3 regions of the Microbacterium gilvum genome follow, and region 3 is predicted to be linked to each of the others. Evidence: predicted binding sites of a transcription regulator. Region 3 holds the regulator's gene; each other region holds the start of a gene.
What was found. Region 3 encodes HspR, which represses chaperone genes until heat shock. Its sites were predicted from a motif close to AAGTTGAGTCNNNNNGACTCAACTT; they were not measured.
Positions count from the first base shown of each region.

Region 1 (9,515 bases), 490 kb from region 3:
GAGCAGCGCGACCGCCGCGTCGAGGATGCGCTCATCGTGCCCCTCGGCGCGCGGACGACCGGGGCCGCGCCGCGCAGGCGCGACCCCGTCGGGGCGGACGGCCGCCTCGGCCGAGGGGGCCGTCGCCGTCATGCGGCGAGCGCGCGCTCACGCAGGCGTGCGATGAGCGCGTCGTCGAGGCCTGCTGCGCGCAGCGGCGCGAGGGGGTCGCCGTGGCGCTCCGCGAGGCCGGCGAGGAGCCCGCGCATGGGCGCGGGCGAGAACTCCGTCCGCACCGCGGCACGCGCCGCGGCGTCGAGATCGAACCCGTACCGCTCCATGAGCGGCTGCATGACGGGCGCGATGCGCTGCATGATGGCGGCCGAGTTGTCTCCCGTGCGGGCGTAGTCGGCGACGATGTCGTCGTGGTCGGCGCCGAGCGCGAGCAGCAGCGACGCGGCCAGCACGCCGGTGCGGTCCTGCCCCGCCGCGCAGTGGAACGCGACGGCGCCGGGGGCGTGCGCGATGATCGCGAGCGCCGTGACGATCTGCGCGGCCGCCGTCTCGGCCATCCGCACGTACATCGACGCGAACGACGACTGGTCGACGGGGAGGTCGTCTCCGGCGTCGCCGATGGACGCCATCAGGGGCACGTGGTGGTACGTCACGCCGGCGTGCGCGGCGAGCGGTCCGCGGCCCGTGATCGCGACCTCGTCGGCCGAGCGCAGGTCGATCACGGCGCGCAGTCCGTCGGCGACGAGCACGTCGGCGACGTCCTCTGTGACGAGGGCGAGGTCGTCGGCGCGGATCGCGAAGCCTTCGCGCACGGCACCGCCCGCGACGGGGATGCCGCCGAGGTCGCGGAGGTTGACGGGGGCGGAGAGCGGGAGGGCGTCGACGAGGGTCATGTGATCCTCCTTCGGATGATGGCGCTCGCCTGGTCGATGACCGTGACGAGCACGATGATGCAGATGACGATCGCGGACAGGTGCCCGTAGTCGTACATCTTCATGGCGGTGGTGAGCTCGAGGCCGATGCCGCCCGCGCCGACCATGCCGAGGATGGTCGCGCCGCGGACGTTGCCCTCGAAGAGAAGCAGCGTGTACGAGACGAGGAGGGGCGCCGACTGCGGCAGGATGCCGTATTGCACGACCTGGCGCGGTGAGGCGCCCACGGCCTGCATGGCGGTGACGGGTCCCCGGTCGACCGACTCCATGGCCTCCGCGAAGACCTTGCCGATCGAGCCGATCGAGCCGACCGTCATGGCGAGGATGCCCGCGAAGGGTCCGAGGCCGACGGCCGAGACGAACATGAGCGCGAAGACGAGGTCGGGCAGCGACCGGATGACGTTCATGATCCAGCGCGTCGGGTAGTACAGCCACCGCGGGGCGATGTTGGAGGCGGCGCCGAACGCGACGACGAGCGACAGCACGGCGCCGAGCACCGACCCGACGATCGCCATCTGCAGCGTCTCGACGAGGAGGGCGACGATCGTGCCGAACTTGTCCCAGGTGGGAGGGAAGAGCCGCCCGAGGAATTCGCCCATGTTGACGGCGCCCTCGCCGAGCTTCGCGAAATCGAACCCGGCGCCGACGAACGACCACACGAGCAGCACGGCCGCCACGGGCAGGCCGAGCAGGAAGCGGGCGCGCGGCACCGAGAAGGCGCGTTCGAGGCGCTCGCGCTCGCGCGGGTCGAGCTGCGGGGCGCGGGGCGCCTTCGCGCGCTCGGCACCGCGCCGGATGGCGCGCTCAGGCGATGTCGTCGACATCGTCGTCCTCCTCGTCATGGGCGTACACGGGCTCGAGCGCGGTCGCGTCGAGCTGGGCGGTGGGGGCCGAGACCACGAGCTCGCCGTGGCGCAGTCCCACGATGCGGTCGGAGTGCTCGAGGGCGAGGGGCATGACGTGCAGGCTCACGAGCACGGGGATGCCGTCGTCGCGGGCGATGTCGTGCAGCAGCGTCAGCACCTGGTGCGACATGCGCGGGTCGAGGGATGCCACGGGCTCGTCGGCGAGGATGAGCTTCGGGCTCTGCATGAGGGCGCGCGCGATCGCGACGCGCTGCTGCTGCCCGCCCGAGAGCGACCGGGCCGGCTCTGCCGCCTTGTGGGCGATGCCGACGCGGTCGAGCAGCTCGAGGGCGCGCCGGCGCTGCGCGGACCGGAATCCGCCGACGAGGTTGAGCGCGCCGGCATCGTGGAGCCCGCCCGTGAGCACGTTCGTCAGCACGCTGAGGCGGCCGACGAGGTTGAACTGCTGGAAGACCTGACCGACCGACGCGCGCACGTCGCGGAGCTGGCCGCGACGCAGGTTCGCGAGGTCGTACCCGCCCACGCGCACCGCGCCGTCCGCGATGGGGGCGAAGCCCGTGAGGCTCTTCATGAGCGTCGACTTGCCCGAGCCCGACGACCCGAGCAGGGCCACCATCTCTCCGGGGAAGAGGTCGAGGTCGACGCCGTCGAGCACGAGCGGCCCCTCTCCGTACGCGACCTTCAGGCCGCGCACGGAGACGAGGGGGAGCCGCTGACGCAGCTCCGCCGTCGTGGGAGCGGACGCGTCCGCCTGCTGCGTGGTCGTCATCAGCCGAGATCCGAGATGTCGACGTCGGCGATCGCGGCGATGTCGACGAACGGCTGGAAGATGTCGGCGGCCGGCTCGAGGACCGGATCGGTGCCCTGCATCGCCTCGAACATCGCGCCCAGCGCCTCGGCGTTCTCCTCCGTGAACACCGCGGGCAGCGCCTCCAGCAGCAGCTCGCGCTTGTCGTCGGCGATCTGCTGATCGGCGAGCACCGACACGGCGACGGGCATCGAGTCGCTCTCTCCGATCGAGCGCGTCTCGCCCTCCGCGAAGGGGAACATGTCGGTGCCGACCATCGTCGGGAAGATCGTCGACGTGCAGGCGACGTCGACCTGACCCTCCTTGAGCGCGATGAAGCTCATGTCGTGGCCGCCCGAGAACATCGACGTGTAGTCGACGTCCTTCTCGAGGCCCGCGCCGTCGAGCATCGAGACGGGCATGAAGTACCCGGAGCTCGATGCGGGGTCGGCGAACGCGACGACCGTGTCGGGCGTGATGTCCTCGAGCGACTGGAGCGGCGACCCGTCGAGCACGAGGCAGGTCGAGACCGGCTCGTCGTTGCCGGGCCAGGCGACGAGCGCATCGACCTCGCCCGTGTTGACGGCGAGCGCCGACGGGAACCCGCTCATGAAGCCGATGTCGACGTGGTGGTTTCGGATGGCCTCGACGACGGCCGTGTAGTCGGGCACGTCGACGATCTCGACGGCACGGCCGGTCTCCTCCTCGACGAGCGAGGCGAACGCCTCGATCGGGTTCTCGGCGGTCGGATCGTCGCCGAGCGGCGTGGTGGCGAAGGTGATGGGGGCGTCGGGGTCGGACGCCGCGGATGCGTCGGCGGAGGCGGCGGAGCAGCCGGCGAGGGCGACGCCGCCGAGGGCGACGAGGGCGAGGGCGGGGAGGACGCGGGCGCGCATGACGGGCGGGTTCCTTTCGGGAGGAGATATCGCGACGGGCGATATCGGAAAGGCAACCGCCTCCGGGTGACGCGCAATTGCGAGACCGCCGTACTCGGAAGGGAACCCGACGTGAACATCCGGTGTCGCGGGGCGTCCGCCGCTAGCGTGGGGGGGAGGGGGAGATATGGACGGGACACCGCAGCGCCCAGGAGGCGCCATCCGCCGCATCGTCGTGATTGTGGTCATCGGCGCCTTCGCGCTCGCGGCCGCCGGCGGCATCTTCGTGCTGCTCGGCGGCGATCCGGGCGGAACCGGATGGCGCGTGCTCGCGACGACGGCGCTCGTGGGCGCGTTCAGCGTCGGAGTGCTCTGCAACGCGGCCCTCATCGGCCGCCCCGCACAGGCGTTCGGATACGGGGGCGCCGTCGTCACGGTGGTCGCGGCCGCGCTGACGATCGGGATGGTCTGGGCCGACGGGGCGCCGTGGGACGCGTTCTGGCGCCTGCTGTGGACGCTCGTCATCGCGTCGGCGGCGAGCGCGCTCGCCGCGCTGCTCCTCGCGATCGACGCCGGCGGGCGCCAGGCGATCCGGATCGGGAGGGCGGCCACGCTCGCCGCCCTTGGCGTCGGAGTCGTTCTCGAGCTCGTCGCGATCTGGGTCGACGCCGCATACGACGACGACGCCATGCCTCGCATCCGGGGGGTCGTGTGGATCCTCGTCGCCCTCGGCTCCGTGACGATGATCGTGCTGTCGCTTCTCGTCCGCGGGCGCCCGGTCGCGTCTCCTGCGACGCTCTCGCCCGCCGCAGCCGACGCGATCGAGCGGGCGGCCGCCGACGCGGGGCTGACGCCCGACGCGTTCGTCGCGCGCCTCCTCGACGGGGGCGCAGCCCGCGACGGCGTCTTGTAGCGTCAAGGAGTGCCCTCGTTCGACGCCCGCGCCCTCACGGAGCCCGTCGACCGCGCAGCGGTGAAGCGGTTCGCGCAGGAGATCGACACGCGCTATCCGCGTTCGACGGGCGCGACGGTCGCCTTCGTCGCCGCGATCGCCTTCGCCGTGGTCATCGGCATCATGATCGTCGTCATCGGCGGCGGCGCCGTGCTGCTGGCCGTCGCGACGGGTTTGTCGGCGGGGGACGGCGGACCAGGGCTCGTCGGCTTCCTCCCGCTGCTCTTCTTCGGAGGCGTCGCCGCGGTCGTCGTCGTGGGCGTCGTCGTCTCGTCTCGCCGCATGAAGGAACGGCGCTGGCGGCTCGACCGGTTCGCCCGCGCGAACGGGATGGCCTACATCCCGACGCACGCCGATCCCCCGCTGCCCGGAATGGTCTTCGGGATCGGCGGCAGCCGTCGTTCCGACGACATCGTGCGGGGCACGACGCCTCGGTTCGTCGAGTTCGGCAACTACCAGTACACGACCGGCTCCGGCAAGAACAGGAGCACCCACCGCTGGGGGTACGTGGCCATCCGCCTGGACGCGCCGCTGCCGCACATCGTGCTCGACGCGCTCGGCAACAACACCGTGTTCGGGTCGAACCTGCCCGTCGGGTTCCGCACCGACCAGCGGCTCTCGCTCGAGGGCGACTTCGACGAGCACTTCGCCCTCTACTGCCCGGAGGGGTACGAGGCCGACGCGCTGTACCTCTTCACGCCCGACGTCATGGCGCGCTTCCTCGACAACGTCGGCCGGCTCGACGTCGAGATCGTCGACGACTGGATGTTCCTGTACACGCGGCGGCAGGTGTCGACGCTCGATCCGGCGACCTGGCAGTGGATGTTCTCGGTCGTGGGCGCGCTCATCGGCAAGCTCGACCAGTGGGGCAGATGGCGCGACGAGCGCCTGGCCGCATCCCCCGCCGGCTGGGCGCCGGGCTCGCCCGCCGCCGGGCCGCTGCCGTTCTCGGTGCCCGCCGCGACGGCGCCTCCGCGCGGCGTCGCGAGCGAGGGCCGTCGCCTGCGTCGCCGCTTCTCGTGGCTCGGCCTGGTCTTCCTCGTCCTCGCCGTCGTCGGATGGTTCCTGCCGCTCCTGACGGGCGATTGACCGGGGCACCGCGGCGGCCATCCCCCGTCCGCCGCGGCGCATCCTCCCGAACCCCTCGAGGATAACGGCGCGAGCCTGGGCATCCCACGGGGAGCACTGCCCGCATGGCAGGGGCTCGGCACCTCTTGGCACTCTCCGCTGTCGAGTGCTAATCTCTCCTTGAGTCGATGAGGCTCAAGTTCTGTAGGTGAACAACGCCACACAGAAGGAGGACGATCATGGCGATGTTCTTCGATCCGTTCCGCGAGCTGGACCGGGTGGCCCAGCAGATGCTCGACCGTCAGGGTCCGCGGCTCATGCCGATGGACCTCTACCGCGACGGCGACCACTACGTCCTGAACGCCGATCTGCCGGGCATCGACCCCGGCAGCGTCGACATCGACGTGGACGGCCAGGTGCTCACGATCCGCGCCGAGCGCACCGTCCGCGGCGACGAGGGCGTCTCCTGGATCACGCACGAGCGCGCGTCCGGCTCGTTCCTGCGGCAGCTCAACCTCGGTCAGGGGATCGACACCGAGGCGATCTCCGCCCGTTACGAGAACGGGGTGCTCAGTGTGATCATCCCCATCAGCGAGAAGGCCAAGCCGCGCAAGGTGGCCGTGACGCACGGCAGCGACGCGCCGGCTCTGACGTCCTGAGCGCGCCGGCGGGGGTCGGCGGCCACGCCGACCCCCGCCTCACCGGGCCGTGAGCCCGAAGCGCACCGCCTCCTCCCGGGTGAGCAGACGCGAGCGGATGAGGAAGCGCATGCCCGTGGGCGCCTCGACGCTGAACCCTCCCCCACGGCCCGGCACGACGTCGATGGTGAGGTGCGTGTGCTTCCAGTACTCGAACTGGGCCGCCGACATGTACACCTCGATCGCGTCGTCGAGGCCCGCGTCCACAGCGCCCAGCAGGACGTCACCCGGCCCCGTGAGGAACATCCCCACGGGATAGCACATGGGCGACGACCCGTCGCAGCACCCTCCCGACTGGTGGAACATGAGCGGGCCGTGCTGCGCCGTGAGCGTGCGCAGGAGCGCGGCGGCGTCATCCGTCACCGCGACCCTGCTGAGCTCCGTCGACATCAGAAGAACCCCATGGGCCCTTCGGCGTACGAGACGAGGAGGTTCTTCGTCTGCTGGTAGTGGTCGAGCATGCGCAGGTGGTTCTCGCGCCCGATGCCCGACTGCTTGTAGCCGCCGAACGCGGCGTGCGCCGGGTACTGGTGATAGGTGTTCGTCCACACCCGGCCGGCCTCGATGGCGCGGCCCGCCCGGTAGCAGAGGTCGGCGCTACGGCTCCACACGCCGGCGCCGAGGCCGTACAGCGTGTCGTTGGCCGTGGCGATGGCGTCGTCGTACGTCGCGAACGACGTCACGGAGACGACGGGGCCGAAGATCTCCTCCTGGAAGATGCGCATGCTGTTGTCGCCTTCGAACACCGTCGGGGCGACGTAGTAGCCCTCGCTCAGATCGCCGCCGAGGTCCACGCGCTCGCCGCCCGTGAGCACGGTCGCGCCCTCGTCCCTGCCGATCCGGATGTAGGACAGGATCTTCTCGAGCTGGTCGTTCGACGCCTGCGCTCCGATCGTCGTCTCGGGGTCGAGCGGGTTGCCCTGACGGATGCGGCCCACGCGGTCGAGCCCGTCGGCGAGGAAGGAGTCGTAGATCGACCGCTGGATGAGCGCACGCGACGGACACGTGCACACCTCGCCCTGATTGAGGGCGAACATCGCGAAGCCCTCCTTCGCCTTCTCATAGAAAGGGTCCTGCGCGGCGGCGACGTCCTCGAAGAAGATGTTCGGGCTCTTGCCTCCGAGTTCGAGCGTGACGGGGATGAGGTTCTGCGACGCGTACTGCATGATGAGACGCCCCGTCGTCGTCTCGCCCGTGAACGCGACCTTGCGGATGCGCGGGTGCGACGCGAGCGGCGCACCCGCCTCGATGCCGAAGCCGTTCACGATGTTGACGACTCCGGCCGGGAGCAGGTCGCCGATGAGGTCGAACAGCAGCAGGATCGACGCCGGCGTCTGCTCGGCCGGCTTCAGCACGACGCAGTTGCCCGCCGCGAGAGCGGGGGCGAGCTTCCACACCGCCATGAGGATGGGGAAGTTCCACGGGATGATCTGGCCGACGACGCCGAGCGGCTCGTGGAAGTGGTAGGCCACGGTGTTCTCGTCGAGCTGGCTGATGCCGCCCTCCTGCGCGCGCAGGACGCCGGCGAAGTAGCGGAAGTGGTCGACGGCGAGGGGGATGTCGGCGGCGAGCGTCTCGCGCACCGGCTTGCCGTTCTCCCACGTCTCGGCGACGGCGATCATCTCGAGGTTCTGCTCGATGCGGTCGGCTATGCGGTTCAGGATGACGCTGCGCTCGGCGGGGCTCGTGTGCCGCCAGGAGGCGAACGCCTTCCAGGCTGCCTCGACGGCGCGGTCGATGTCCTCTGCGGTGCCGCGGCCCACCTCCGTGAAGGGCTTGCCGGTCACGGGGGTGATGTCCTCGAAGTAGCCGCCCTTCACGGGCTCGACGAATTCGCCGCCGATGTAGTGCCCGTATCGCGGGCGGTAGGTCGCGACCGACCCCTTCTGGCCCGGTGCGGCGTAGACGCTCGACACGCCCTCTTCCACGATGGTCATTGCTGTCTCCTTCGACTGCGCGACGTAGGCGGGGCGGGGCGCCCCGCGCGGTGTGCCGTCACGCTACGTCGCGGCAGGTTGCATCGGGTTGCGCGCTACGCGAGGCGATCGAGGCGCGCGACGACGCCCGCCCGACGCGGCGACCGGCGCGGGAGCATCCGCAGCACCTGCCGCAGCGCCTCGACGTCGTCGGCCCCTGTGTCGGTGTCGACGTAGGCGAGCAGAACGTCGACTCCGGCCTCGGCGAGCAGGGCCTCGCGCAGCGAGGTGCGGATGGTCTCGCGCAGCTCCGCGACGCCGGGCGCCGTCGAGTCGGGCAGCGCGTCGCCGCGGTAGGCGGCGAGCGCGACGCGATGCGCTCCCCGGTCGAGGAGCGACTGCACCTGCTGCACGTCGGTCTCGACCGCGGCCATCCGGTACGGGCGGGAGTCGGGGACGAGTGCGGGCGCCGACCTCTCGAGCAGGCGCCTCAACCGCACCATCTCCGGGCGGAGCGTGCCGACCGCCGCGGCGTCGCCGTAGACGAGCTCGGCGAGGCGGTCGGCGGCGAGCCCCTGACGGTGGGTCGCGAGCATGAGGACGATCTCGGCGTGGCGCATGCCGAGCTCGACGACTCGCTCGCCGCCGTCGCCCGCGAGCGCGAGCAGCGCGCGATCGCGCCCGAGCACGGAGAGGATGGCGCGGGTCGCCGGCGGCACGGGCCTGCGGCTCCGGTGCGCGGGCTCCTGGCGGGAGCGCAGCCGTGCGACGAGGAGCTCGCCCTCGACGGCCCGCGCCGTCGCGTCGACGAGCAGCTGCGCCTGCGGGCTGGCCGCCTCGTCGCCTCCCGTGACGTCGATGACGCCGAGCAGCCGTCCCGACTCGGGATCGCGCACGGGCGCCGCCGTGCACGACCACGGCTGGACGAGCCGGTTGAAATGCTCGGCGCCGTGCACCTGCACCGATCGCCCGAGGGCGAGGGCCGTTCCGGGAGCCGCCGTGCCGACGCGGTCCTCGGCCCAGTTCGCCCCCTCGGCGAAGCCCATGTCGCCCGCCCGCGAGCGGAGGGCCCGGTCGCCCTCGACCCACATGAGGCGGCCGGCGGCATCCCCCACCGCGACGAGCACGCCGGAGTCGTCGCCTCCGCCGGGCAGCAGCAGACCGCGGATCAACTCGAGGGCTCCCGCGAGCGGATGGCCGCGACGGTAGGCGTCGAGCGCGTCGCCGCGCAGATCGAGGGCGGGCAGCGCCTCCGCGCGCACGCGGCTGCCGACCGAGCGACGCCACGACTCCCGCACGAGCGGACGGACCTGCGCGAGCCGCGGGTCTGCGGCGTTGCCCGCGAGGAGCTCGTCGTGTGCGCGCTCGACGAGCAGGCGCGAGACCCGGGCGCTCTCGCTGCGGAGCCACGGAGACGACATGGCGCT
Region 1 covers NZ_BAABKO010000002.1:648,038-657,552, reverse strand. Annotated here, with positions in the region: gene ABD998_RS08930 (TetR/AcrR family transcriptional regulator) at 1-132, opposite strand, end outside; gene ABD998_RS08925 (tyrosine-protein phosphatase) at 129-887, opposite strand; gene phnE (phosphonate ABC transporter, permease protein PhnE) at 884-1,750, opposite strand; gene ABD998_RS08915 (phosphonate ABC transporter ATP-binding protein) at 1,731-2,561, opposite strand; gene phnD (phosphate/phosphite/phosphonate ABC transporter substrate-binding protein) at 2,561-3,475, opposite strand; gene ABD998_RS08905 (hypothetical protein) at 3,642-4,367, shown strand; gene ABD998_RS08900 (hypothetical protein) at 4,377-5,495, shown strand; gene ABD998_RS08895 (Hsp20/alpha crystallin family protein) at 5,714-6,133, shown strand; gene ABD998_RS08890 (DUF779 domain-containing protein) at 6,173-6,562, opposite strand; gene exaC (acetaldehyde dehydrogenase ExaC) at 6,562-8,109, opposite strand; gene ABD998_RS08880 (GAF domain-containing protein) at 8,205-9,509, opposite strand.
Region 1: a site for HspR is predicted at 5,652-5,676, ahead of ABD998_RS08895 (Hsp20/alpha crystallin family protein). Genes of this name have one in related genera too.

Region 2 (9,515 bases), on a different contig from region 3:
TCGACGGCCGTCTCGTCCGCGAGCGCGGGCGCGAAGGCGAGATCGGCCTTGCCTCCCTGGCCGTCGGCACCGTGCACCTCGGGAGAGAACTCCGCGACGCTCCCGTCGTACGGCCCCGCGGCGCCCTTCGCCACCGGCACGTCGACGCGCCCCGCGACGTCGAGCACGTACGCGGTGTTGCGCGCAGCCTGATCGACGTCGATGTTGCCCCACGTCGTGGTGCAGCCGAGCAGCTCGATCTCGGAGGAGAGGCTCGCGGTCAGGATGGCCAGGGCGTCGTCGATGCCGGTATCGACATCCAACACGATCTTCGTCGTCACCGTACGAGCCTACGCCGCCCGTGTGTCCGGCTCGTGACGCCCGCGGAGACGGAAGAGGCCCGGGAGCAGCAACTCCCGGGCCATCCACATCCGGTTACGAGAATATGTCGCCTCCCTGTCAGAACACTGAGTACGCAGACGGAGACCCGGTCAGATCGTCAGCTCATCCCGGTGTTCACCTCAGCAGTGTGCTCACGACGGCGGATGACCGCCCCCGCCAACGCGGCGAGCACCTCCTCCGACGCCTCCCACGACATGCAGGCGTCCGTGACGCTCTGGCCGCGCACGAGGCCGCTCGGTCCCGCCGCGACGTCGAGGCTCTGGGCGCCGCCGACGAGGAAGCTCTCCAGCATGACGCCCGCGATCGGGCCGCCCTGCGCCACCTGGTCGGCCAGCTCGCGCGCGACCTCCGCCTGACGGACGTGGTCCTTGCCGCTGTTCGCGTGGCTCGCGTCGACGACGAGGCGCGGTGCGAGGCCCGCGGCGGACATCCGCTCCGCCGCGCGTGCGACGGAGGCGGCATCCGCGTTCGGCCCGTCCGCGCCTCCTCGCAGGATGACCGTGGTGTCGCGGTTCCCGGTCGTCGTGACGAGGCTCGCCCGGCCGTCCTCGCCGATCCCCAGGAACGCCTGCGGGGCGGAGGCGGCGAGCGACGCGTCGAGCGCGACCTGCAGGCCGCCGTCGGTGCCGTTCTTGAACCCGATCGGCATCGACAGGCCCGACGCCAGCTGCCGGTGGATCTGGCTCTCGGTCGTCCGCGCGCCGATCGCGCCCCACGCCACGAGGTCGGCGATGTACTGCGGGCTGATCGGCTCGAGGAACTCCGTCGCGCAGGGGAGCCCGAGGGCGGTCACGTCGAGGAGGAAGCGCCGGGCCATCCGCAGCCCCGCCACGATGTCGTGGCTCCCGTCGAGGTGCGGGTCGTTGATGAGGCCCTTCCAGCCCACCGTCGTGCGCGGCTTCTCGAAGTAGGTGCGCATGACGACGAGCAGCTCCCCCGCGTGCCGGTCGGCGGCCGCCCGCAGCCGGCGCGCGTAGTCGAGCGCGGCGTCGGGATCGTGGATGGAGCAGGGCCCGACGACGACGAGCAGGCGGTCGTCGAGGCCGGCCATGACGGCACGCACGTCGTCGCGGGCGCGCACGACGACATCCGTCTGAGCGGCCGACGCGGGGAGGTCGGCCGCGAGACCTGCAGGGCTCGGGAGGGGGGTGAACGAGGTGACGCGGAGGTCGGAGGCCTCGAGGGTGTGCATGGCGGGTCCTGTCCTGATCGGGGCGGACCCTCGCAGAGCCCGCCGGAAACGGCGCAGGGCAGAGCTCTCGCTCTGCCCTGTCGGCTCGGGAGGGGTGGGATGCGCTACATCGCGATCGGCCCCTCCGGAGCCGACTCGTCATACGCATACCAACGCCCGGTCATGCCGCCACCCTACTGCATGGCGGGCACGGCCGCCGTCACCCGGATGCCGTCGCCGTCGGCGTCGACGCGCACCGCGCCGCCGTCTGCCAGCTCGCCCGACACGAACAGGTCGGAGATCCGGTCGTCGACCTCGCGCTGGATGAGTCGCCGCAGCGGTCGTGCGCCGAACTCCGGCTCGTAGCCGTGCTCGGCGAGCCAGGCCGATGCCGCGTCGGTGACCTCCAGCGCGACCTCGCGGCGCGCGAGCCTCGTGCGGGTGGCGTCGAGCAGAAGTCCCACGATCCGCGCGAGCTGCGCCTCGTCGAGGCGGCGGAACAGGACGATCTCGTCGATGCGGTTGAGGAACTCGGGCCGCATCGACTCGCGCAGCCTGCCCATGACGCGGTCGCGGAGGTCCTTCTCGTCGAACTCGCGGCCGGAGGCCGAGAAGCCGATGGCGCCCGCGCGCGAGGCGAGGAACTCCGATCCGAGATTCGAGGTCATGACGATCACCGTGTTGCGGAAGTCGACCGTCCGCCCCTGACCGTCGGTCAGCCGGCCGTCGTCGAGCACCTGCAGCAGCAGGTTGAACACGTCGGGGTGCGCCTTCTCGATCTCGTCGAACAGCACGATCGAGTACGGGTTGCGACGCACGCGCTCGGTGAGCTGCCCTGCCTCGTCGAAGCCGACGTATCCCGGAGGGGCGCCGACCAGGCGCGACACGGTGTGCCGCTCGCCGAACTCGCTCATGTCGAAGCGGATGACCGCGCCCTCGTCGTCGAAGAGGTTCGCGGCGAGCGCCTTCGCGAGCTCGGTCTTGCCCACTCCCGTCGGGCCGAGGAAGAGGAACGATCCCACCGGCCGGTGGGCGTCGCCCATGCCCGTGCGGGTGCGGCGCACGGCGCGCGAGACCGCGGCGACGGCGTCGTGCTGTCCGATCACCCGGGTGTGCAGGGCATCCTCGAGGCCCGCGAGCCGCTCGCGCTCGGTCTCCTCCAGCCGCGCCACGGGGATCCCCGTGGCGCGGCTCACGACGGCCGCGATCTCGGCCTCCCCGACGACGGCGGGGCCGCCGGCCGCACGGCCGGTCGCCTCCGCGAGACGCCCCTGCACCGCGGCGATCTCGTCCCGCAGGCGCGACGCCTCCTCGTAGTGCTCCGCGGAGACGGCGGCGTTCTTGTCGGCCTCGAGCTCGGCGAGCCGGGCGACGAGCTGCTGCGCGTCGACGGGTGCGCCGAGACGCAGGCGCAGACGCGCCCCCGCCTGGTCGACGAGGTCGATGGCCTTGTCGGGGAGGACGCGCTCGGGAAGATACCGGTCGCTCAGCTCGACGGCGGCGCGCAGGGCGTCGTCCGTGAACGTGACGCGGTGGTGCTCCTCGTATGCGGAGCGCAGCCCCTGCAGGATCGCGACCGCGTCCTGCACGGACGGCTCGCCCACGCGGACCGGCTGGAAGCGCCGCTCGAGGGCGGCGTCCTTCTCGATGACGCGGTACTCCTTGAGGGTGGTCGCACCCACGAGGTGGAGCTCGCCGCGGGCGAGGCGCGGCTTGAGGATGTTGCCGGCGTCCATGGCGCCGTCGCCGCTGCCGCCCGCGCCGACGAGCATGTGGATCTCGTCGACGAAGAGGACGAGCCCGCCCTCGTGCGCGGCGATCTCGTCGAGCGTCTTCGTGAGGCGCTCCTCGAAGTCGCCGCGGTACCGCGTGCCCGCGAGCATCGCCGGCAGATCGAGCGCGATCACGCGCGTGCCGCGGAGCTGCTCGGGGACGGCGTCCGCGACGATCGCCGAGGCGAGCCCCTCGACGATCGCGGTCTTGCCGACCCCGGCCTCGCCGACGAGCACGGGGTTGTTCTTCGTCCGGCGCGAGAGGATCTCGATCGTCTGCTCGATCTCGTCGGCACGGCCGATCACGGGATCGAGGGCGCCCTCGCGCGCCCGCGCGGTGAGGTCGGTGCCGAAGCGCTCGAGAAGCGACTGCCCTGCCTGCGCGGCGGTCTCCGCCGGCGCGGACGAGGCGCCCTGGGGGCCGACAGCCTCGCGCGCACCCTGCGTCAGCGCCTCGGCCGTCACGCCGGCACGCGCGAGGATCTGCCCGGATGGGGAGTCCTGCGCGAGCACGAGCGCGAAGAAGAGGTGCTCGGGGTCGACATAGGTGGAGCCCGACGACCGCGCGACCTGGAACGCGTGGAACAGCGCGCGCTGCACGGCCTGCGTGACGCTCGCGGCGTCGACGTCGGCGGGCTCGCCTGAGCGCGGGAGCCGCTCCTCCGCGGCGCGCGCGATCCCCGCCGGGTCGGCTCCGACCCGGCCGACGGCGTCGGCCACGGCGGGATCGTCGGCGAGCACGCGGAGCACGTGCAGCGCGTCGAGCTCGTGCTGCCCCCGCTGCAGGGCGAAGCGGCCCGCGCGCTGCAGCAGCTCCTGCGTGCGCGCGCTGAGGAAGCGGCTGAGGTCGATGGAGCGGCTCGCGCGAGCGCGCTCGCCCTGCAGATACCGCGCGAGGAACTCGTCGAACGAGCTCGGCCCGTCCTGCGGGAAGTTGTTCTCGGGCATGTCCCGGTCTCTCCTTCGAAGTTGCGTCGTTCCGCATCAAGAATGGAACTTGAGTCGGAGTGTATCAAGCACAACACCGAGCGCGACGGCGTATTCCCCGGAGACTTCTCGACAGAGATCTCACGGTGATCTATCGTTTATCGATAGCTTCTTCTCGATTCTCGATCTGGAGGTGCCATGGGGCGAACGGCCATCGCCATCCTGCGCGTCGTCATCGCGCTCGCACTCGCGGGCTCCCTGATCGTCCAGGCCGTGCTCGTGCCGCTGCTCTGGCAGGACCTCGACGCGGCGCCGCCCGCGGCGCGGATCGCGGTCACGGCGATCGCCGTCGCCGGTGTCGGCACCATGCAGGTCTTCGCGGTGTGCGTCTGGCGCCTGCTGACGCGCGTGCGACGCGGTTCGATCTTCCAGGAGCGCTCGTTCCGCGACGTCGACGTCATCACGGGCGCGGTCGTCGCGGCATCGGCACTGCTCCTCGCACTCGCCGTGCTCCTCGCCCCCGGCGGCACCGCTCCCGGCGTCGTCGGGCTGATCTGCGGCGCCTCGGTCGTCCTCGCCGGGATGGCCCTGCTGGTCGTCGTGCTCAAGGCGCTGCTGCGCCAGGCGATCGCGCGCGAGGATGAGGCCCGCGCACTCCGCGACGAGCTCGGCGGGGTCATCTGATGGCGATCGTCATCGACATCGACGTCATGCTCGCGCGCCGCAAAATGCCGGTGGGCGTTCTCGCCGACCGGATCGGGATCACACCGGCGAACCTCGCCGTGCTCAAGAACGGGAGGGCCAAGGCCGTGCGGTTCTCGACCCTCGACGCCCTGTGCACGGCGCTCGAGTGCCAGCCGGGCGACATCCTGCGGTGGGAGCCCGACGACGGGCACCGCGCTGCGGCGACAATGGAGGGGTGAACGAGCTGCTCCACGGCGCGCGCCTGCTGCTGAACGGATTCGGATGGTGGGCCGTGCGCCCGCGGGTGATGGCCACCGCGCTCATCCCGGCGGCGATCGTCGGGGCCCTCATGGCCGCGGGGCTCGTCGCGCTGGGCGCGTTCCTGCCCGCGATCGTCGAGGCGCTCACGCCGTGGGCCGACGCCTGGGCGGCGTTCTGGGCGGGCGCCCTCCGCGTCCTCATCGGCGTCGCGGTCCTTGCGGCAGGCGTCGTCGTGGCCGTCACGACGTTCACGGCCCTCACGCTGCTCATCGGAGAGCCCTTCTACGACCGCGTCTGGCGATCGGTCGAGGAGAGGCGCACAGGAGACGTGCCGGAGGCGCGCTACGGCCTCGTGCGCGCGGCCGGCGATGCCGTGTCGCTCATCGCGCGCGGTCTCGCGATCGCCGTCCTCTCCGTGGCGCTCGGCTTCGTGCCTGTCGCGGGTGCCGTGCTCGCGGCGGTCGCAGGGGCCTCGCTGAGCGGCTGGGTGCTCGCCGACGAGCTCACGACGCGCGCACTGTCGGCCCGAGGCCTCGACGGCCCGGCGCGACGGGCGCTGCGCCGCGCGTCACGCGGGCGCGTGTGGGGCTTCGGCGTGGCGACGCACCTGCTCCTCATGATCCCGCTCGCGGCGATCGTCACGATGCCCGCGGCCGTGGCCGGCAGCACGCTGCTCGCGCACGAGCTGATCGAGCGGGGCGTCCGACCGGCCAGCGCTCAGGACTGAGGAGCGCGCCCCGCGTCGCGCACCGCCAGAAGGAGGAGCGCGAAGACCCCCAGGGCGGGAGCGGCGAGCGCGACGGCCGTCCCGGGATGGGCGAACTCGCCCGTGGCGGCGCCGATCGCGACGGCCACGACGAGCAGCTGCACGACGATCGCCCCCGATCGCGCCCACGACCGGTCGCGCGCGATGCCCACCGCGAACGCCGCGACGGCGGCCGCTCCGACGAGCGTCAGCACGAGGAGCGCGATCGCCGAGGGATACGACGTCACATCGGCCGAACCGAGCGCGACGACCTGCCATCCGGCGAGGGCGAGCACGCACGCTGCCTCGATGCCGACGAGGAGGGACGCGATCCGTCCGGCGACTCCCGCACGCATGCCCTCTCCTCGTTCTCGGCACGCACCGCCCGCCGACGATCAGGGAACGGCCAGAAAAAACCCTTGCCCGAAATCGACGCGTGTATGACAATTGTTAACGGTGTGTTTCCCACAGCGCGGTGGGGCGAGGCCCCGAGGGTCCGTCGCACATCCAGCGTAAATCCACCCGCAATCCCACGCTGTGCTTTCCCTGAGAAACCCCACCCCGCAAGGAGCATCCCTATGGACTGGCGCGACAAGGCCGCCTGCCTCACCGTCGACCCCGAGCTGTTCTTCCCCGTCGGGAACACCGGCCCGGCGATCGACCAGATCGAGAAGGCGAAGTCGGTGTGCGCGCGCTGCACGGTCACGGAGGTCTGCCTCCAGTACGCCCTCGAGACCGGTCAGGACTCGGGCGTCTGGGGTGGTCTGAGCGAGGACGAGCGCCGCGCGCTGAAGCGCCGCGCCGCCCGCGCCCGCCGCGCCAGCTGACGCGGCGCCACTCCCTTCGAAGAAGCCCCGCCTCGGCGGGGCTTCTTCGCGTCTGCCGCCGGCGTCAGCCGCGCAGCCAGCGCAGCGGGACGGAGATGGTCACCTGGGTGCCGCCGTGGAACGGCGTCTCCGGTTCGTCGATGCTCGACCAGTCGATCGTCCCCGACAGCTCGCCCTGGATGAGGGTCCGCACGATCTGCGTGCCGAGGCCGCGCCCCACCTGCCCGTCGGGGAGGCCGCTGCCGGTGTCGCGCACGCGCACCTCCAGCACGTCGTCGTCGCGCTCCGCGACGATCTCGACGTCTCCCTCGCGTCCGGCGAGACCGTGCTCGACGGCGTTCGTGACGATCTCCGTGAGCGCGAGCGCGAGCGGCGTCGCATACGCGCTCGGCAGCGTCCCGAACTTCCCCGTGGTGCGCGTGTGGGCGACGGTGTTCTGCGCCGCGGCGACCTCGGCGACGAGGCGGAGCACGCGGGCGAACACCTCGTCGAAGTCGACGTTCTGGGCGAGGCCCTCCGACAGCGTGTCGTGCACGACGGCGATGGCGGCCACGCGCTGCATCGCCTGGAGCAGCGACTCCCGCGCCTCGTCGGACGACGTGCGGCGCGCCTGGATGCGCAGCAGCGAGGCGACGGTCTGCAGGTTGTTCTTGACGCGGTGGTGGATCTCCCGGATCGTCGCGTCCTTGGTGATGAGCTCCTGCTCCTGGCTGCGCAGCTCGCTGACGTCGCGGCACAGCACGATGGCGCCCGTGCGGTGCCCGTGGTCCTTGAGCGGGATGGCGCGGAGGGACACCGTCACGCCGCGCGCCTCGACGTCGCTCCGCCACGGCTGCCGGCCGGAGGTGAGGATCGGGAGCCGCTCGTCGGTGTCCCACGAGGCGGGGAGGATCTGGGCGGTCACCTCCGTGAGGGACTCCCCCTCGAGCTCGTCGGCGAAGCCGATGCGGTTGAACGCGGAGAGGGCGTTGGGGCTCGCGAAGGTCACGATGCCGTCGACGTCGAGGCGGATGAGGCCGTCGGCCGCGCGCGGAGCGCCGCGGCGAGGGCCGGTGGGGGCGGAGAGGTCCGGGAAGTCGCCCGTCGCGATCATGCCGAACAGGTCGTCGGCGCAGTCGTTGAACGTGATCTGCTGGCGCGACGGCGTCCGCACGTCGCCGAGGTTGGTGTGGCGTGTCAGCACGCCGATGGCGTGCAGGCCGCCGTCCTCGTGGATGGCGATGGGCACGGCCCGCACGCGCGTCGGCGTCTCCTCGAACCACTCGGGCGAGGACGAGTCGACGATGCGCACGCTCTGGAACGCGTCGCGCACCTGCGCCTGCCACTGCGGACGCACGCGGCCACCGACGATGTCGCGGTAGAACAGCGTCGCCGCACCGCCGGGCCGCGTGTGCGCGACGGCGACGAAGGACTCGTCGGCCGTGGGCACCCAGACGACGATGTCGGCGGACGCGAGGTCGGCGAGGAGCTGGCCGTCCCCGGCGAGACGGTGCAGCCATTCGATGTCGGATTCGCTCGAACGGCCCTGGGCGGAGACGAGATCGCTGAGGGTCGACACGCGACGAGTCTATGCGGGCGCGCGCCCCGCGACCGGCAGCGCCGTCTCCGCCACGCGCGCCGCCACGCGCCGGACGGCCTGCGACAGAGCCGACCTCGGCGCGATCTCGCCCACGGGCCTCGCCTGCAGCATGGCGGCGTCGGCCGCGCGCCCGTCGTAGGGCAGGAAGTGCACCTCCGCGATGCCGGCGAAGCGGTCGAGCGTGCGTCTCACCTGGCCGCGCGGGTCGATGCCGAGCGGGCCGGATCGGAGGCGGTTCACGACGACGTGCACGGGAGCGGTGCCCACGACTGCCCGCAGCTCGGCGTACCCTCTCAGGAACCGGGCGATGCCGACGGGATCGGCCGACGCGACGGCGACGACGACATCCGCCTCCCGGAGCGCGGCCTGCGCGGCGGCGTTGCGTCGCGGGCCGTCGACGAGGTCGCTGGAGATCTCCTCGTCGGCCTCGAGCGAGGCGGCGACGTCGACGACGGACAGATCCGCCCAGGATCGGCACGCGTCGAGGGCCGCCGAGACCCGGCGCTCCGACAGCTCGGGCCAGCGCCCGGCCCGGTTGAGCCCCGTGAGCACGTCGACGACCCCGTCGGCGCCCCCGACGGGGATGCTGAGCCGGGTGAGCTCTGCGGCGTCGAGCGCGCCGACCTCCGCCTGACGGCAGGCGGCGGCGAAGCCGGGCCCCTCGTCGGCGAGCCCGAGCGCGATCGCGACCGACGGAGCGTGCGTGTCGGCGTCGACGAGCGCGACGTGGCCGCGCCGCCTCGCCGTCTCCACCGCGAGCTCGATCGACGTGGTCGTCCGCCCCGGCGCCCCGTGCGGGCCCCACACCGCCACGACGGCGCCCGGAGTCGTCCGCCTGCCCGGCTCGGCGACGAGGCCGTCTCGGACGGCCGCGGCGATCCGCCACCCGTCGGCCGTCGAGGGCAGGGGCTCCGCGATGCCGAACGCCCGGGCGATGCGCACGTCGGAGGAGCGGTCGGCCAGGGCGACGACGCGCACGCCGTGACGATCGCAGGCGCCGATGAGACCGGCTGTCAGGACCCCGCGAGAAGACGGGACGACGATCGCCTCCGCGCGGGAGAGCGCATCCCACAGCGGCGACGCGGGATCGCCGAGCGCCGCGGCGGTCTCGTCAGGGGCGATCGTCGCGATCACCGCGAGACCCGCGTCCTCGAGATCGGCGGCGAGC
Region 2 covers NZ_BAABKO010000001.1:1,121,396-1,130,910, forward strand. Annotated here, with positions in the region: gene ABD998_RS05485 (nucleoside hydrolase) at 1-320, opposite strand, end outside; gene ABD998_RS05490 (3-deoxy-7-phosphoheptulonate synthase) at 479-1,573, opposite strand; gene ABD998_RS05495 (ATP-dependent Clp protease ATP-binding subunit) at 1,747-4,272, opposite strand; gene ABD998_RS05500 (DUF2975 domain-containing protein) at 4,450-4,935, shown strand; gene ABD998_RS05505 (helix-turn-helix domain-containing protein) at 4,935-5,174, shown strand; gene ABD998_RS05510 (EI24 domain-containing protein) at 5,171-5,923, shown strand; gene ABD998_RS05515 (histidine kinase) at 5,914-6,297, opposite strand; gene ABD998_RS05520 (WhiB family transcriptional regulator) at 6,520-6,768, shown strand; gene ABD998_RS05525 (sensor histidine kinase) at 6,833-8,326, opposite strand; gene ABD998_RS05530 (AAA family ATPase) at 8,336-9,515, opposite strand, start outside.
Region 2: a site for HspR is predicted at 4,319-4,343, ahead of ABD998_RS05495 (ATP-dependent Clp protease ATP-binding subunit). Genes of this name have one in related genera too.

Region 3 (9,515 bases):
CCAGGCGTTCGCCCCGTCGAGCTCGGCGGCCTCCAGGTAGGACTGCGGGACGTTCCGGATCGCGGCGATGAACAGCAGCATGTTGAAGGCCGTGCTCCCCCAGGTGCTCACGATGAGGATGAGGACGAGGGCGAGCGTCGGGTCGGTCTCCCAGCGCAGCGGATCGGCGCCCAGCATCGAGACGACGGCGTTGACCATCCCGAAGTTCTCCCCGAACAGCCACTTCCAGATCACGCCCGCGACGATGGGCGAGATGAGCCACGGGAGGAAGAAGATGACCCGCGCGGCGCCCTTGCCCCGCGCGGCGTGCGAGGTGAGGAGCATCGCGATGCCGAGCGACACGACGTAGTGCGCGGGGACCGACAGCGCCGTGTAGAGCACGGTGCGACCGAGCGACGCGTAGAAGTCGGCGTCGCCGAAAAGGTCGACGTAGTTCTCCAGCCCGACGAAGTCCATCGAGCCGACCCCGCGGTAGTCGGTGAAGGAGTAGAGCAGCCCGAGCGCCCCCGGCCAGACGAAGAAGAGGCAGAACAGGACGACGGCGACCGCGATGAAGGCGAGCGGGGCGACGACATGGCGCGTCGCCCCGCCGCGTCGTCGCTGCCTCCCTCTGCTTCCCACCGGGATGGCGACCGAGGTCTCGAGGCTGAGTCCGTCCTTCGTGCGCGTCGCGGGCGCGGTCATTCCAGGGCACCCAGCTGATCCGTGAACTGGCTCTCGATGTTCGCGATCGCCTCGTCGACGGCGATCTCGCCGTTGAGGTACTTCACGGTCTCGTCGCGCACCGGGTCGCCTTCCGTCGCGACTCCCAGCGCAGCGTACGAGAGCTCCATCTGCTTGATCTCCCCGACGATGTCGGGGGATGCGGCGATGTCGTCGGCGTAGATGGCGAAGGCGTCGGCGTGCGCGGCGTACTCGATGTCGAGTCCGTCGACCGCGGGGATGAACGACGACGTCTCCGAGAGCTCGGTATAGTTCTCCGGCTCGTACAGCCACTCGACGAAGTCGTGCGCCGCCTCCTGCTGCGGTCCGTCGAACACGACGATGCTCGCGGCGTTCCCGAAGTTCGTCGCGCGCTGCGCGTCGACCGGCATGTACACGGACGCCCACTCGAAGTCGGCGATGTTGACGGCGAAGTCGGCGATCTGCCATGACCCCGACAGGTACGACACCACGTCTCCGCTCTTGAAGAGCGCATTGGGGTCGGCGTCCGAGAGCCAGACGGAGCGCGGCATGAAGGAGTCGTCATTGAGGGAGGCGAAGAACTCGAGGGCTCGGGCGGTGTCGTCGTTTGTCGAGAACTCGCCGTCGGCATCCGGCTGGAAGTAATCGGACCCGAACTCGTAGAGGAGCGCCTTGAGGCGATGAGACGACTTGTCCATCACCATCCCGTAGCTCGTCCCCGTGTCCTCCTGCACCTCGCGTACCGCGGCGGCGTACTCGTCCCATGTCCACGGCTCGTCACCCGCGGCGGGATAGGCGACCCCGGCCTCGTCGAACAGGGTCTTGTTGATGAACATCCCCACCGCGGTGATGTCGGAGGGCAGCGAGATGACGTTGCCGTCGTCGTCGAGGTCGGACAGGTCGGTCCGGATCGCGCTGCCGTCGGCGATGTCGGAGAGGTCCGTCGCCGCATCGCGCCAGACCGGGTCGACGCCGCCGACGCGCGCGATCGCCGGGAGATCGTTCGCCTGTGCCGCGTTCTTGAGCTTGGTCGGGAGGTCGGCATTGGCGATGTCGACGATCTCGATCTCGACCCCCGTCTCCTCCTCGTACTTCTCGGCCATGTGCGCGTACCCGCCGCCCTGGTTGGCGTCGCCGGACAGGAAGAACTGGATGGGCGCGTCGGCGTCCGCGCCGGTGCCCGCCGATCCGCATCCACCGAGCGTCAGCGCCATCGCGCCGACCGCGACTGCGCCGACGGCGCTGCGGATCCCCTTGCCTGTGGAGCTCGTCATGGCTTCCTCTCTCCGGCACCCCGGCCGGAACAACCTCGTCGTTGTCACGGCGCATCGCGGTCGATGCGTCGTCGGGAGCGCGTCTTCCATCGATGGAAAGCGCTTGCTACGGTGATGTTAGGACAATAGTCCAAACCCGGCAACCACGACTTCCCACGTTGCACGGGCAGCCGCTCGAAGAGGAGAGGACGCCATGGACTACCGCGACGAGGTCATCGCCGCTGCACGAGAGTCCGCGACGGAGGTCGACCCGCACGCGCTCGCCCACCGCGGACTGATGGAGCGGGTGAAGCTCCTCGTGGGACTCGCGATCCTCGACCTCGCTCCCGCGGCGTCGGCGGCGCCGTTCCTCGATGCGCTCGAGCGCCGGCAGCTGCGATCGGGGCTCTTCGCCGGCGGCGACAACGTCGAGTCGCCTCCCGACTCCGCGTTCACGGCGGGCGACGTCTGCGACGCGCTCGAGATCATCCGCCGCCACCCCTCGGCCGCCCTCGACCCCATCGGCGCCCGGCTCGAGCTCATCGCCGACCATCTCGAGCCTCCCCTGCTCGTCGGCGGCGTGCACACGCCGAACCACCGGTGGGAGATCTCCGCCGCGCTCGCGCGGCTGCACAGGCGCCGCCCCTCGGGTGCCCTCGTCGACCGCATCGACGCGTGGCTCGCCGAGGGCGTCGACATCGACGCCGACGGGATGTACTCCGAGAGGAGCCCGAACTACGCCGCGTTCGTGACCAATCCGTCGCTCACCGTCATCGCCGAGATCCTCGGTCGCCCCGACCTCGACGCGATCGTGCAGCGCAATCTCGCGGCGACCCTGCCGCTCATCCGAGCCGACGGCACCGTCGAGACCGTGCACTCGAGACGACAGGACCAGGGCAGGCGGTTCTCCGCCGCCGCATACATCACCGCGTTCCGCCGGGCGGCGCTGCGCACCGGCGACGGCCGCTTCGCCTGGGCGGCGGAGGTCGCCCGGAGCGAGGGGATCGCGCATCCCGCCACCGCGCTGGCCGAGCTCCTGCTCGAGCCGCAGCTCGCGCAGCCCCTGCCCCGCGCCGTCGCTCCCGTATCCGCCGTGCACCGCTACGCCGCATCGTCGCTCGTCGTCGATCGCTCCGAGGTGCGCACGCTCGTCGTGTACGGGGGCTCCGACCACGCGCGTGCCGGCCGCATCCGCTCAGGACTCGCCAACGACCCGACCTTCCTGCGGCTGCTCGGCGATGACGTGGCCCTCGAGTCCGTGCGCCTGTCGCGCACCTTCTTCGGTCTGGGGCCGTTCCGCGCACAGCGACTCGACGGGATGCGCCTGCAGGAGACGGTCGCCGCGTGGTACTACCAGCCGCTCGGCTCGGCCGGTGCGCTCGACCTGGAGGACGAGGGCAGGTTCTCCGCGGAGATGTCGTTCTCGCGCCGCGCGGCCGACCGAGTCGAGATGACGACGACGATCGACGTGGAGCCGACGACGACGGGCGCGCGGGTCGTCATCGACGTCGCGGGGCCGATCGCGCCCTGGGCGCTCGAGCTCGCGTTCTCGCCGGGCGGCGCCTTCGAGGGACTCGCCGACGACGGGCGGTTCGGGTCGGCGGCGGTCCGCTACCAGCACGGTGGGCAGGCGATCGTCTTCCGCGCCGACGGCGAGAGCGCCGCCGACGCCCCCGCCGCGTACCACCCCGGCGAGGAGTACGCGTATCTCGGCGGCAGCGACGCCGTCGCCGCTCCGCGCGCGTACCTCACCGGCTGGTCGCCAGGGCGGCGAGTCGTGGAGCTGCGCGTGGAGTGAGCCGGACCCACCGCAGGAGATCCGAGGGCACGCCCGCTCAGCGCGGCAGGACGACGCGGGATGGCGCGACGTGCACGACCGGATCTCCTGCGGTGTGTCCGCCGGCGGCGGGGCGAGGGCGCCGCGAGTCAGGCCAGTGCGGCGTCGATCTCGGCGCGCGTGGGCATGGCGGGGGCGGCACCGGGGCGGGTGACGGCGATCGCGGCCGCCGCCGTGGCCGCGCGCACGGCGTCGTCGAGCTCCGCGGCGTCGACGATCCACGCGACGAGCACGCCCACGAACGTGTCGCCCGCCCCCGTCGTGTCGACGGCCTCGACGCGGCGCGCCTCGACGCGCGAGACGATCTCGCCGCCCCGTGCGATGAGCGAGCCGCGGGCGCCGAGCGTCACGATCACGGTGCCTGCGGTCGCGCTCAGCACCCGGGCCGCAGCCTCGACGTCGGTCTCGCCCGACAGGGCGAGCGCCTCGCTCTCGTTCGGCACGAGGATGTCGGCGAGCGGCAGCAGGAGGGCCGCCGCCGGGTCGACAGGCGCGGGAGTGAGGACAGTGCGCACGCCCGCCGCGCGGGCCGCCGACAGCCCCTTCTCGACGAGCGGGAGCGGGCGCTCGAGCTGGACGACCAGGGCCGAGGCCTCCGCGATCGCGGCGGCGTCGCCATCCGCCAGCGCGCTCTCGCCGTTCGCGCCGGCGACGATGACGATGCTGTTCTCCCCGCCGTCGAGCACGCTGACCTGGGCGATTCCGGTCGGCTCGTCGGAGGTGGCGAGCCGGTCGGCCGCGACGCCCTCCGCCTCGAGGAACCCGCGCAGCTCGCGCCCGAACCCGTCATCGCCGACCGCGCCGATGAACACGACGTCCGCCCCGGCACGACGAGCCGCCACGGCCTGGTTGAGGCCCTTGCCGCCGGCACCCGTCGCGAATCCGGTGCCCGCCATCGTCTCACCCGGTTCGGGGAGCCGCGGCTGACGCGTCACGAGGTCCATGTTGGCGCTGCCGAGCACGACGATCTGACTCACCCGACCACGCTACCGTGCCGGGATTCGGACCAGCGGGACAGGTGATGCCGCACGAGCACGACACGCGCACACCCGCCCCCGCCATCCGACAGGCGGCCCGCACCCGAGGCCGACGCCACGTGCCGGGATTCGGACCGGCGGGGCGGCTGATGCCGCACGAGCACGACACGCGCACACCCGCCCCCGCCATCCGACAGGCGGTCCGCCGGATGGCCCGCGCTCGGAGCGGCGCGAGGCCATCCGAAGCACGGGCCTCCCGAACCCGACTCAGCCGGCGAGCACGCCCGCCTCGAGTCGCGCGTACGACGCCTCCATGCCGTCGGCCATGCCGGTGGCGAGGATCATGTCGCGGGTCTCCTGGTCGGGGTACTCGATGAGGAGGGTGATGAGCGTCGCGCCGTCCTCCTCGTAGAGGTTCAGGTCGTTGAGCGTCTCGGGGCCGTCCGTGCCCTGCATCCGCTCGGTCGAGACGGCGCGGCGCGGCGCATCGACGAGGACGGCCTCGCCCTCGAACCCGAACGCCTCGCCGGGGGTGTCGCCGACGGGAGCCCACGACGTGCGGTGCGCGTCGCCAGGGGCGAGGGCGACGACGCACTCCGTCATCTCCCATCCGTCGGGGCCGAGCAGCCACTGCCGCATGAGCTCGGGCTCGTGGTGGGCGCGCCACACGAGATCGCGCGATCCCTCGACCAGCCGCGTGATGCGCACGTGGGTGTCGTCGAGGAGCTCGACCCGCGTGCCCTTGCCCTGCGCGTAGTCGCGGAGATCCTGGAGGACGGCGTCGATCTGGGCCATGGCCATCCGGGTGCCCTCGATGGCGCCCATCTGGATGACCTGTTCGAGCGACTCGATCGAGTCGAAGTAGCTCGTGTTGACCATGCGCGTGCCGTCGGCGGTCTCCTCGAATGCGAAGGTCATGCGCATGGCGGGGAATCCCTCGAGCGGCTTGCCGTCGTCGTCGACGAAGCTGTCGATCACCGCGAAGCCGCGCGGCGCGTCGATCTCGAGGAACTCCCACGAGCCCGACGAGCGCTCGCCGCGCGGGCCGGCCATCGTGTACTGCGCCCTGCCGCCGACCGTGTGGTCGAACGCCGTGAAGGTGGCCGGCCATCCGGGAGGGCCCCAGAACCGCTCCAGCTGACGCGGATCGGCGTAGGCGTTCCAGACGCGCTCGATGGGCGCTGCGAAGTCGGCGATGACGGTCATGGTGAGGTTCTCGGCGTCCGTGAGGACATCGGTGACGGGCATGTCAGTCTCCTGATCCGGTGGGGTCGTTCGGGATGGCCGGTTCGGCCAAGAGGTCGTCGAGGCGCGCGATGCGCGCGCGCCACAGCTGCTCGTATCGGCCCAGGAGGGCCCTGGCGCGCGCGATCATCTCGGGGTTCGCGCGGACGAGCCGCTCGCGCCCCTCCGCGCGCTTGAGGATGAGCCGTGCCTCTTCGAGGACGGCCACGTGCTTCTGGACAGCGGCGAACGACATGTCGTACTCGCCCGCCAGTGCGGAGACCGACTGCTCGCGCTCGATCGTCCGGCGCAGGATGTCACGCCGGGTCGCCGTCGCCAGTGCGTGGAACACACGGTCGATCTCCGTCTCGCTCAACTCCGCTTGTACAACCATTTGGTTGTACGTTAGGGCGAGGGATGGCGGGTGTCAAGAGGGCATGGCGCCCGTCCGCTACAGCGGGTCGGCCCCGCCCAGCAGGCGATCAAGGCCGACGACCAGCGGTCCGATGTACTTCACCACGACTGCCCACACTCTCGAGCTGCCGCTCGACTGCCGACCGCAGGAGCAGCTCGGCGAAGAACCGGCCCTTCGTCACGCCATCCGTGAACGTGTGCACGGCTTTCGCGGCCTCGCTCGCATCCCAGAGGAGCTTGGCGCTCTCAAGCCGCATAGACGTCCTGCGCGCTCTCGAAGGCGGACTTCTTGAAGTACGGATTCCGCACCGCATCAGCCACAACGAGGTCGACGTCACGTCCCGCGATCTCGGCCAGCGCGTCCTTCAGCCCGAGATAGTCGTCCAGGCGATCCTCGCGGTTCGGATGGAAGTCGACCAGGAAGTCCACATCGCTACGTTCCTCGTCGAACCGATCCGTCAGCACCGAGCCGAACACGCGAAGCCGGCGCACGCCGAAACGCTCGCTGACGCGAGCGATCGCCTCGGGGTCGAACTGCACGGCGGTGACCATGCCGTCAGTCTCCCAGATCAGTCGTCTCCCGGCGATACGGCGGATGCATTCACCCGACAGCCACGCCGCCCCACGCACACCACCTCAGTCGGCTGGCCTCCACAGCACGACGTCGGTCTGGCGCCGCACGCGCGTTCCGGCGCGCAGCGTGATGACGGCGCCGGTCGCGCTCGTCGCGAAGACGCGGGCACCGGGGCGCTGATCGCGCTCGGCACGCAGCTCCCCCTCGAGCTCGCGCACGCGGCCGCGCAGCTGCTGCACCTCATCCTCCATCCGGAGGATGCGCTCGATGACGGCGAGGCGCACGCCCTCGGCAGAGAGGCGCGCGACCTCGCGCAGCTGCTCGATGTCGCGTAGCGAGTACCGCCGCGACCCGCCGCGCGTGCGGCCCGGCACGACGAGACCCGTGCGGTCGTACTGCCGCAGCGTCTGCGGGTGCATGGCGGCGAGCTCGGCCGCCGCGGCGATGGGGAAGATCGGCGCATCGGGGTCGATGTCGGCCGGATCGCTCGGGATCGGCATGGGGCTCACCTCCTGTCGGCGTCTCGCGCGGGGTGCGGCTACTGCCGCGCCTTCGCCATCATCTCAGCCCGCGGGTTCTCCCGCGGCTCTGCCTCGCGGTACGCCTCGAGCGCCGCACGAGCCGCGTCGTCGAGGTGCGACGGCACCGCCACCTGCACCTCGGCGAGCAGATCGCCCGTGCCCTTCTGCGACGTGATGCCGCGGCCCTTGACGCGCAGCACGCGCCCCGACGGCGTGCCGGGGGCGACGCGCAGCTTGACCGAGTCGCCGCCGAGCGTCGGGACCTCGATCGTCGCGCCGAACACCGCCTCCGTGAACGTCACGGGCACCGTCAGGCGGATGTTGAGGCCGTCGCGCGTGAAGACGGGATGCGGACGCACCGCCACCTCCACGACGATGTCGCCGTTCTCGCCGCCGTCGGGCGACGGGCGTCCCCGCCCGCGGAGCCGGATCTTCTGGCCATCCGAGACCCCGGCAGGGATCTTGACCTTGAACGGCTTGCCGTCCTCGCCCTGCAGCGAGATCGTCTCGCCCTGCGCGGCGGTCGTGAAGTCGATCGCCGTGCGCGCACGCACATCCGACCCCTTCTGCGGCCCGCCGAACCCGCGGAACCCGCCCGTCGACTGACCGAACCGGCCAGAGCCGAAGCCCCCGCCGCCGCCCGCGGCGCCGCCGAACATGGAGAAGATGTCGTCGAAGTCGCCCGCCGTGCCGCCGCGCTGCTGCGAGAACCGGCTGAAGACGTCGTCGAACCCGCCGCCCGTGCCTCCCGCCGTGAAGCGCGCACCCGAGCCCATGGCCCGCAGCTCGTCGTACTCCTTGCGCTGCTCGGCGTCGGAGAGCACCGAGTACGCCTCGCTGATCTCCTTGAACTTCGCCTCGGCGGCGGCATCACCCGGGTTCGAGTCGGGGTGGTACTTCCGGGCGAGCTTGCGGTAGGTCTTCTTGAGGTCGGCGTCGCTCACGGCCTTGTCGACGCCGAGGACGGCGTAGAAGTCCTTGTCGAACCAGTCCTGACTGGCCATCTGCACCTTCTTCTCGTGCGGGTTGTCTCGGGGAGGCGGTCGGCCCCGCCGTCACGGCGGGGCCGACCGGGATGGTCACTCCGCCGGGACGGCGACGACGACCTTGGCGGGTCGCAGCTCGACCTCGCCCAGGAGGTAGCCGACCTCGACGACCTCGAGCACGGTGCTCTCGGTCGCGCCGGGAACCGGCTGCTGGAAGATCGCCTCGTGGCGCTGCGGGTCGAACGTCTCGCCCGCCTCGCCGAACGCGACGACGCCGAGGCGCTCGGCCACGCCGCGCATCTTCGCGGCGACGGCCGAGAACGGGCTTCCCTCCGCGAGGTCGCCGTGCTTGTCGGCGCGGTCGAGGTCGTCGAGCACGGGCAGGAGGCCCTTCACGGCCTCGCCCTTCGCGCGGGCGATCTCGACCTCGCGCTGCTCCTCGGTGCGCCGCCGGTAGTTGGCGTACTCCGCCTGGAGGCGCTTCAGGTCGTGCAGGAGCTGCGTCTCGTAGTCGCTCTTCTCCGCCTCGACCGCCTCGTCGGTCTGCTCCGCGCCCAGGATGTCGTCGACGGTGAGACCGTCGGCCTCAGCCTGCGCGTCGGGGTCGGAGGCTGCGGCCTCCGACCCGTCGGCGCCCGGCTGGACCTCGTCGTCGCCCCCGGCGGGCTGCTCGAAGTCCTTGTCGGCCATCAGCTCTTCTTCTCGTCCTCGTCGTCGACGACCTCGGCGTCGATGACGTCCTCGTCCGACGAGCCCTGCTCGCCGGCGGGGGCGTCCTGCGGCGCCTGCGCCTGCTCGGCCTGCGCCTGCTGGTAGATCGCCTCGCCCAGCTTCGTCTGGCTCTCGTTGAGCGTGTCGAACGCCGCCTTGACGGCATCGTCGTCATCGCCTGCGAGCGCCGTCTTGAGCGCGTCGACGTCGGCCTTCACGGAGTCCTTGACGTCGGCGGGGAGCTTGTCGTCGTTCTCGGAGATGAGCTTCTCGATCGAGTACGCGAGCGTCTCGGCCTGGTTGCGGACGTCGGCGGCCTCGCGGCGCTTCTTGT
Region 3 covers NZ_BAABKO010000002.1:159,152-168,666, forward strand. Annotated here, with positions in the region: gene ABD998_RS06550 (carbohydrate ABC transporter permease) at 1-684, opposite strand, end outside; gene ABD998_RS06555 (ABC transporter substrate-binding protein) at 681-1,958, opposite strand; gene ABD998_RS06560 (hypothetical protein) at 2,152-3,735, shown strand; gene ABD998_RS06565 (ribokinase) at 3,864-4,751, opposite strand; gene ABD998_RS06570 (SRPBCC family protein) at 5,019-5,999, opposite strand; gene ABD998_RS06575 (ArsR/SmtB family transcription factor) at 6,001-6,369, opposite strand; gene ABD998_RS06580 (nucleotidyltransferase family protein) at 6,636-6,941, opposite strand; gene ABD998_RS06585 (heat shock protein transcriptional repressor HspR) at 7,026-7,463, opposite strand; gene ABD998_RS06590 (DnaJ C-terminal domain-containing protein) at 7,502-8,488, opposite strand; gene ABD998_RS06595 (nucleotide exchange factor GrpE) at 8,564-9,160, opposite strand; gene dnaK (molecular chaperone DnaK) at 9,160-9,515, opposite strand, start outside.